DNA from 3 places in the Shewanella sp. SG44-6 genome. Region 1 is predicted to be linked to each of the others. Evidence: predicted binding sites of a transcription regulator. Region 1 holds the regulator's gene; each other region holds the start of a gene.
What was found. The regulator LexA, encoded in region 1, represses DNA repair genes until DNA is damaged. The targets are predictions, from matches to a motif close to TACTGTATNNNNATACAGTA.
Positions count from the first base shown of each region.

Region 2: the regulator LexA is predicted to act here: its motif matches at 2,150-2,169, upstream of recN (DNA repair protein RecN).
Region 3: the regulator LexA is predicted to act here: its motif matches at 1,969-1,988, upstream of dinB (DNA polymerase IV).

Region 1 is NZ_JACJER010000138.1:3,962-7,255, reverse strand. Features, by position in the region: gene plsB (glycerol-3-phosphate 1-O-acyltransferase PlsB) at 1-850, opposite strand, end outside; gene lexA (transcriptional repressor LexA) at 1,115-1,729, shown strand; gene H5185_RS18540 (cell division inhibitor SulA) at 1,726-2,232, shown strand; gene coxB (cytochrome c oxidase subunit II) at 2,629-3,294, shown strand, end outside.
Region 2 is NZ_JACJER010000015.1:29,095-32,388, reverse strand. Features, by position in the region: gene H5185_RS04650 (hypothetical protein) at 1-390, opposite strand, end outside; gene recN (DNA repair protein RecN) at 462-2,120, opposite strand; gene H5185_RS04640 (AEC family transporter) at 2,248-3,216, opposite strand.
Region 3 is NZ_JACJER010000014.1:45,854-49,147, reverse strand. Features, by position in the region: gene H5185_RS04495 (aminoacyl-histidine dipeptidase) at 1-757, shown strand, start outside; gene dinB (DNA polymerase IV) at 851-1,930, opposite strand; gene bfr (bacterioferritin) at 2,067-2,534, opposite strand; gene bfr (bacterioferritin) at 2,547-3,017, opposite strand; partial or broken gene nqrM ((Na+)-NQR maturation NqrM) at 3,250-3,294, opposite strand, start outside.

The sequences.
Region 1 (3,294 bases):
CGCTATATAATTTATTCCATAACCAAGTGAGAAAACGCTCGGCAATGCGCACTAAACTATCTGAATAGTCTGCGGCAATTTCATCAAGGTATTCAATCGCAGTTTCACGGGCTTTTTCAGGAGATACTTTTTTGTTGACCGCCTCTTCTTCAATAGCCTTTTTAATTGAATCTGACTTTAATAAAGAGGCAAATAGCATTTGACGATTAGGTAATTGTGGCCCTGTCATAACTTTACGTTGGCGACGGAAATGTACTCGCGCGACACGAGTTAATTTATGCGCAATTCTTTTATCTGTACCGTGCTCATCAGCCATATGGCGCAGCGATAACGCATTAGAAAACTGCACAAAATTATGTCGCCCTAAAAATAAAATCATCAGCCACTTACGTAACCAAGTTGGGTTTTCTCTTTCAAAAACAGCCGCTTTCATGCTGTCTTCTTCCTTACCAGGAGTACGTCCCCAATAAAGACAAACTGGCACTAATTGAATATCGAGGTCAGCATTCTCACTATGAAGCGATAATAAACGGGTAAAATAATTAAGGAACTTCTCACCACTTTCACGTTTACCAAATAGAGGTTTACGCCCCTCTAAACACACCACTCGAGGCACTCTTAAACCATCAAGCTGTAACGGCTCATAAGGACTTGGCATACCAAATCCTTCAGTGATTTCGCTCAAGGCGGCAATATCACTAATAGATTCCGTTTTCATCAAATAAACCAAGGGCTTGGTCGGATCTATATTGAGGTCATCAAACGGATCATGGGGCACCACAATGGTCTGTACCATCCATTTTTGAACCCATTTTAATGCTTGTAAAAATATTGAATCTGGTTTTGACATGGTTATTTTCGCAACATAAGCCATTGTAATATTGTCGTATAGGATACCAGAAACCACCCTGCTTACACTATCTGGCCGACTTATCTTTACGTGTAAGCTCTCACTTTAAGACATAGTGCAAGATAAAACATATATAATAACGAATAAAAACATTAATTTAAGTTACAAAAAACCAATAAAACACAAAAAATAGTTGGTTAATACTTGCACGAACACAAACACTGTATATAATGACAGTCACTGTATAAAAAGACAGGAATCATCATGAGACCGTTAACGCCGCGCCAAGCAGAAATATTAGACTTAATTAAAAACAATATCGCCGAAACAGGTATGCCACCCACTCGTGCTGAAATTGCGAAACGTCTTGGCTTTAAAAGTGCTAATGCTGCCGAAGAGCATTTAAAAGCATTAGCCAAAAAAGGCTTTATCGAGATCATGCCTGGAACCTCTCGAGGTATTCGCTTACCTCATGAAGAACAGATTGAAACCGGTTTGCCTCTGATTGGACAAGTTGCAGCTGGTGAGCCTATTTTGGCTCAAGAGCACGTTGAACAGTATTATCAAGTCGACCCGAGCATGTTTAAACCTGCCGCAGACTTTCTGTTGCGCGTTCGTGGTGACAGCATGAAGAACATCGGTATTTTAGAAGGCGACTTACTCGCGGTTCATAAAATGCAACAAGCACGTAATGGCCAAGTTGTGGTGGCGCGTGTTGATGATGACGTCACCGTAAAACGATTTGAACAAAAAGGTAATGTGATTTATCTGCACGCAGAAAATGACGATTACACCCCGATTAAAGTTGATTTAAGTTGCCAAAGCCTAACCATCGAAGGGCTTGCCGTTGGCGTTATCCGTAATGGAGATTGGTTATGAACAAACTAATGGGCATCGCGCCACGTCACCCAGGCTTATGGGTAGATTTAGCTGAAACAGAATTGCATGGCAACCAAACCATTCGCACATTACAAACAGTCACCCAAGGTGAAGCTGAGTTGAGCCAATTGTGTAGTCAACTCGCCACATTGAGCCAACAAGGTCGATGGATTGTGTTAATTAGCCCACCACACATTGGCTATAAACATATGCTGGCAAATGCTGGCGTGAGAATGGACCGTATTTTACTGGTGCACACTAAAGACGAAGTCGAAACCTTATGGGCGATGGAAAAAGCGCTTACCAGTGGAACATCAAGTGCTGTCGTCACTTGGACAAGCTCACTTGACGCTCGTGATAGTCGTCGATTAGAAATTGTAGCTAAAAGTGCACGGGCTTTAGGTGTGGTAATTGAGGATGTGAATGCTCACTTACCTCACAAACATCAACTTGTTAGCCCTACATTAATAAATGGAACAAGTAATTTTTGCTCATTTCACTAAGCATTAACCCTTACTTACCAAGCCCTGTATTGAATTCAGGGCTTTTTTTTCATCTTTTTTCAGTCAATTAGCCAACAAAGTGATCTTGATCAATGTTTAATCTACAGCTAATGTTGTTCCCAAGGATGAAATATTATTCATCTTTAATTGGACGTGAATGACAGTGATTAAGATTACTTTCAGACAAATGAGCCAACTCAATATTGATAAGTTCAGTAGTAGGTACAAGCGTGGTGCACCGCTAATAATAAAACCGTAAACAACCTGTTTACTGCCACCAAGGTACTTTGAGGTCATCAAACTTTTTTCGGGAACCGAAAAGTTTGCATAGAGCAGAGAATTACTGTGTGACTTTTCTTTGTAATTGCTATTTGCAATGAACAGAGGAGCAGTCTTGTGAAGCAATGGTGGTATTGTTTACTGGTGGTGTTTATAGCACTTCCGCTTGGGGCATCAGAAATGTCCCTCAACATGACTCAAGGCGTGACAGATATCAGTGGTAAGGTTTATGGCCTCCACATGACGATACTTTATATCTGTTGTGCCATTGGGTTAGTGGTGTTTGGGATCATGATTTATTCAATGATTTACCATCGCAAATCAAAAGGCGCTGTTGCGGCAAATTTTCACGAAAGTACTAAAGTGGAAATAGCTTGGACCGTCATTCCTTTCATTATCTTAATCGCCATGGCTATTCCAGCCACTAAAACCTTAATTGCCATGGAAGATCCCAGCAATGCGGATCTCACCATCAAAATTACTGGGTCGCAGTGGAAATGGCATTACAGCTATTTTGATAAAGACATCGAATTTTACAGCACATTATCGACCCCCAGAGATCAAATCGATGGCATAGAGGCTAAAGGAGAGCATTATCTTCTTGAAGTCGATAAACCACTCGTACTGCCCATTAACCAAAAAGTGCGTTTTTTAATGACATCAGATGATGTGATCCACTCATGGTGGGTTCCGGCTTTTGCGGTTAAAAAAGATGCCAATCCAGGCTTTATTAATGAAGCATGGACCCGCATTGATAAGCCAGGAATTTATCGTGGCCAATGT
Region 2 (3,294 bases), on a different contig from region 1:
ATGGGTGATATTGGCTTTATGTGCCTTAATTGTTTGTAAAATACTATCGTTATTTTTTTCAATAAATTCATTACAGCTTGCTACATCTGTTTGATAACACGATTTTTTGTAATCGCTTAATAGTTGATTTTCTTCATCATTGAAACTTAATGTCGTGGCCATTTCTTTAGCCGTTACATCCTCAATAGTGCCGCTAAAAGCTTGCAAATATACAAAACCATTTTGGGCAGGGTCAATCGATTGTTGTTTTAACCAAGTTTCAACTAAAAGCGTGTTAGGTGACTTTGTTCTGTCTGTAGCGTTAATGGCCACTAAACAGACAACAATAAATACTAATAAGCTGCAAATTAGTCCGACAACAACACCCAAGCCCTTTATTACTTTGATCATTATGATTTATCCGTAAATCCATGTTAACTTTACGTTAACATATTGATTTACTTTTTATAAGTGCGTAACGATTATTGCAATAGTTCACGGGCGTTAGCTAAGGTGTTTTCGGTTATGACATCGCCACCCAATAAGCGTGCAAGTTCATTCACCCGTTGCTCTTTATCCAAGGCCTGCATGGTCGTTTCTGTGTTGCCACCTTTATTAAATTTATTCACAAACATGTGCTGATGACCATTACCCGCAACTTGCGGCAAATGGGTGACGCATAACACTTGGGTTGACTCGCCAAGACTGCGTAACATGCGTCCGACGACAGAGGCTGTTGGACCTGAAATACCCACATCAACTTCATCAAATATTAATGTTGGAGTGGCAACTTTTTTCGCCGTGATCACTTGAATCCCCAATCCAATGCGCGATAGCTCACCGCCAGAGGCGACTTTTGAGATCGGTTGCAATGGTTGTCCTGGGTTAGTGGTCACCATAAACTCAATGTTATCGCAGCCATTAACTGAAATGTTGTGCGGATTATGATTAATCTGAATGGTAAACTTACCCTTAGGCATGTTGAGTTCATGAATAGATTGAGTGACTAACTTATCTAATTCCTTGGCATAACGGCTGCGGCTTTGGCTGAGTTTTTGTGCATTGGTTAGATAAGCATTTCTGGTGTCTGCAAGTTGTTGTCTTATTTCATCTAATTTAGTTTCATCGTCAGCAAGTTCGGCTAATTCACTCATAAGCGCTTGATGATGTAGCGCTAGCTTGTCAGCACTCACATGATGCTTGCGCGCCAATTGCATTGCCATTGATAGGCGTTTTTCTAAATAGGCGAAATGTTCAGGATCAAGCTCTAAACTACTTAAATAACTCTCAATTTCGCTAGCGCTTTCTTGTACTTGAATTAATGCATCATTGATCATCGTGCTAATCGGGCTAAGTGATTCATCGTAGCCTTGAAGCGTATCTGCAATAGTGGCCACTTTATTGAGTAGTGATTCGATATTAGCATCATCATTTTCGGTCAATAAATGCAAGCCCGCTTGGCAACGTTCAATTAGATCTGTGCCATTGGCTAAGCGTTTGTGTTCTTGTTCTATTTCATCAAACTCATCTAAGCCTAAGTTGAATTCATTAAGCTCTTCAACTTGATATTGGAGTAACTGTTGACGAGAAATACGCTCATGCTGAGCTTGCTCAAGATCCTTCAGCTCGTTTTCAACTTGCTTGCAGCGTTGGTAGCTGGCACTGACACTATCGAGTAGTAGTCTGTGATTTGCATAGTTGTCGAGTAGGTTTAATTGATGTTCGCTTTTGAGCATAGCGTGATGAGCATGTTGGCCGTGAATACCAATCAATAACTGGCCGATGGCTTTTAATTGTGTCACAGGAACTGGATTACCATTAATGTAGGCTCTTGAGCGGCCATCACTGCTAATGGTTCGACGCAATATGCATTCATCTTCAGCATCGAGATCGCTATCTTCAAGCCAACGTTTAGCTAAAGGCACATCGACAAGGGTAAACCTTGCACTCACTTCGGTTTTACTGGCGCCAGGTCTGACAGTATTGGCATCACTACGATTACCAAGACATAACCCAAGTGCATCGATTGCAATCGATTTACCTGCACCAGTTTCGCCGGTGATGCTTGTCATACCGGCTTTAAAATCGAGTTCTAAAAAACGCACGATAGCAAAATTATTGATGCTGAGTTGGCAAAGCATAATGAATTCCTGTCAATAAACGACCAAACCACTGTATTGATAAACAGTATATACTGATTTTATATACAGTAAAGTGGTTGAGGTAAAATTATTAGTGACTATTTTATCGTCGAGAGTCGGTTGAACATTAAGCAATGGATTTTAAAAGTGTTTCTATTATAGGCAAACTGATAAAGGTGATTAATGTGCCATATAAAATCCCTTGAGCACTTCCATTGGCATTAATTTGGTATCGTTCAGCCAATAGATATACGCTTGCTGCCGTTGGTAAGGCTGCTAAAAGTACTCCCATAATCAGTAGTTGATGCTCTACGCCAAAGAATTTGAGTAATCCAAAGGCAATTAAGGGCTGAACAAATAACTTGAGTAAGTTAATGAAACTGAGTTCTATTATAAGTCCGAGACTGAACATTTTTGCGAACGATTGATGTCGTAACGCTTTAGCAAGTACCATTCCGATGGCAAATAGTGCACAAGGGCTTGAGGTATTGCCTATTTGATGCAGTACTAATGCCAGACTCTCTGGTAAGGTAATATGCAATGCCGATAGGCTGATACCAATGACGCTGCCCAGTACAATCGGATTTTTGCATAGTGCATTCGCCATGATGACGATGGCATGATCAGTTGATTTTTTGTCACGGCTGGCCAGTTCAATAGAGACCAAGGCAAAGGCAAACATAAACACCGACAGTAAGCTGGCAATGGCAGCTGCAACTAAGGCGATTTTGTTACCTGGAAATAATAAGCTCAGTAATGGAATACCAATAAATGCAGTATTGCCAAAGGTGGCATTTAAGGCGCGCATTGCCGCAACGGCTTGCTGCTTAGGTTTGCGCCACAATGACACAGCAATCACCAATGCATAGGTAATGATCATCGCCAAACTAAAGCCACCAATAAAGCCCCATTGAATAATGTCTTCAATTCGTGTTTCAGCTAATACAATCAGTAAAATTGCCGGAAAGGCAATGTAGTAGACAAATTGATTGAGGATCAGATCGGTGTCGGCTGGCAAAAATCTCAATTTTTGTACAATACTGCCAAGCAGCATAATGATAAATACAGCGATTAGCGGGGTAAGAATACTGGACATCCCACGCAATTCCTTAACAAAATGACAATATGGTCACTTTACTGCGTTTTGCTAGGAGGATGCAATTAGGCTAAAGTT
Region 3 (3,294 bases), on a different contig from region 1:
TAAATACAGTGACGAATTAGCCCTAGAGCTAGTTAGCTTTAGTGGTGGCTCGCTGCGTAATGCCATTCCGCGTGAAGCTAACGTGCAATTTATGCTACCAGTAGAAAATATTGACGCACTAAAGCAAGCCATTGAATCGTTCCAAGCCCTAGTTCGTGAAGAATTAGCCGTTGCAGACCCAGGCATGCTACTGAGCTTAGCCACCATAGATGCACCCACCAAAGTCATGGGCGAAGAAGCGCAAAATACCTTAATCGACTTATTACATGCTTGCCCTAATGGTGTAATGCGCATGAGTGATGAAGTGGAAGGCGTCACTGAAACATCACTAAATATAGGCGTTATCAGCACTGAAGATGAAAGCGTAGAAATATTATGCCTTATTCGTTCATTAATTGATTCAGGTCGTGAAGAAGTCACCGGTATGCTAACCGCACTATCAAACCTATCGGGTGCTAGCATTGATTTAAGCGGTGCTTACCCGGGTTGGAAACCAGATACTAGCTCACCTGTAATGGCAATTGTGCGAGACACCTATAACGATATTTATAAAAAAGATCCAACCGTGATGGTTATCCATGCAGGTCTAGAATGTGGTTTATTTAAAGAGCCTTATCCACTAATGGACATGGTCTCTATTGGGCCGACTATTCGCTATCCACATAGCCCTGATGAAATGGTCAACATCACCACTGTTGGTCAGTACTGGGAATTGCTACTTGCCGTATTAGAGCGTATTCCAGCTAAAGAAGCGTAATCAGTAGCGATGATTTATGCGTAAAACCAAAAAACGACAGAAATGTCGTTTTTTAGTTTTAGACTTGAGCGTTTTTCATTGCAACTCTAACCTTTAAAACTGCAAATCAAGCTGAGTAATATGTGCCACTGGATTATCTGTAACAGCCAATGTTGTATCAGCTAAACCAACACTAACCCCCAATAAGCGAATACCTCGCCCTTGGCTGCGCAGCAAAGCCTGTTGCAGTAAATCATGAAACAAATTAATCGACATTTCATCACTGCGATGTTCGATGGTGGTCTGTTTAAAATCATTAAATTTCAGCTTCACAACTTGCTTGTGGATCTGTCTATCTTTAGCACTGCGATGAACCCGAGCACTCAGTTCTTGAATCAGCTGTGGTAATACTTGACGACATTGCTCTAAGGTAAAAATGTCTTTGGCTAACGTAGTTTCAACCCCAACAGACTTTCGTACCCGATGCGGACTAATTTGTCTTGGATCTATCCCTTGTGATCGCTCAGCTAATACATGACCAAATTTGCCAAATACCTCAATTAATTGCGCTTTTGGATACTGTTGCACGTCGTAGCAGGTGGTTAAGCCAATATCAGCTAACTTTTTTGAAGTGACTTTACCGACGCCAGGAATTTTACTCAGAGGAAGATCTTTTACAAAATCACTAATTTGATTAGGAGTGATGACATATTGGCCGTTGGGTTTATTTAAATCGGAAGCGATTTTAGCTAAAAACTTAATCGGTGCAATACCCGCTGAGGCGGTTAAACCTGTGGTCTCAAATATATCATTTCGAATAGCCTTGGCAATTAACGTGGCGCTGCCTTGGTGAGCATCGCAATCAGTCACATCAAGATAAGCTTCGTCTAGAGACAAGGGTTCGACAAGATCTGTGTATCGATGAAAGATCTCACGTATTTGCACAGACACCGATTTATATACATCCATGCGCCCTGGCACTAAAATTAACTGCGGGCACAGCTGCAGTGCATGATAACTAGACATAGCACTTCGCACGCCAAATTTGCGGGCCTCATAACTGCAGGTACTTATCACACCGCGACGATCACTTCTGCCGCCAACAGCAATGGGCTTTCCTCGTAATTCAGGAAAATCTCGCATTTCTACTGCAGCAAAATAACAATCCATATCGATGTGAATGATTTTACGCATTCTATAACCATCATCATTTACTCAATTAAAAACAATGATACTGTATATAAAAACAGTATTCAATCATTGTCTCACGAACACAAAAAAGCCCAAACTGAGTTGGGCTTTACTAACATGTAACGTGTCGACTAAGTCGTTACATTTTAGTCTGTAAATAGTTCTGTAAACCAATACGTTCAATAAGACCTAATTGCTTTTCTAACCAATACATATGATCAGATTCAGTGTCATCTAATAACACCTCTAAAATTTCACGGGTTTGGTAATCAGCCTTTTGCTCACATAAGCCGATAACCTTACGTAAATGATCAGCCACATGGTATTCATATGCAAGATCATTTTGTAGCATTTGTTGCACATCTTTACCTATGTTGAGCGCTTCACGACTGGCAACATCTGGAGTGCCTTCTAAAAATAAAATACGTTGGATCAACTTAGCTGCATGTAATTTTTCATCGTCTGATTCATGTAGAATACGGGTATAAAGTTCGTTAAATCCCCAATCCTCATACATGTGAGCATGGACAAAATATTGATCCATAGCAGATAATTCGCCGGTTAATAAACTATTGAGCGCATCGATGACTTCTGGATGACCTTTCATAATAATGTCCTATTAATCGTTAATTTGTGATTGAAGGTAATTTTGAATACCCGTTTGAGTGATGAGCTCTTGTTGTGATTCAATCCAATCTAAATGCTCTTCTTCATCTTCGAGTAAATCTTCCATTAAATCGCGACTAACATAATCTTGCTGAGTTTCGCATACCTTAATGGCTTCACGCAAAATGGCAATTTGTTCCGTTATCGCAGTGAGATCGCAGCTAAGCATTTCTTCAGCATGTTCACCAATACGCAATTTATCTAACTGTTGTAGGTTAGGTAAACCTTCAAGAAACAATACACGTTCAATCAGCTTGTCAGCATGCTTCATGTCTTCAATCGATTTTTTATATTCTTTCTCATTAAGCTTTTCCAATCCCCAATGCTTAAACATACGAGCATGTAAAAAGTATTGGTTAATAGCGGTCAGCTCACAAGTAAGTACACGATTGAGTTGGCTGATGACTTTAGGATGACCTTTCATAGTAGTGTCCTCGAGAAGTAATGTGATCTTGATCAATTACAAACAGAATAAAACACTATAGGGTAAAATGCAAATTATCCTTTATTTTCACACACTTACAATTGATAACCATTATCATTATAACTAAGCTTTGTAACTGACCAGCAATACTCAAGCATAAAAAAAGCCTTCAAAATGAAGGCTCTTTACAAAGCATTAGTGAAATAACCTAAGCTTAAAATAATTAACGAGGTTAAATAATGCGATTTTGGTTAAGCAACTTATTTCGAGCTTGCTC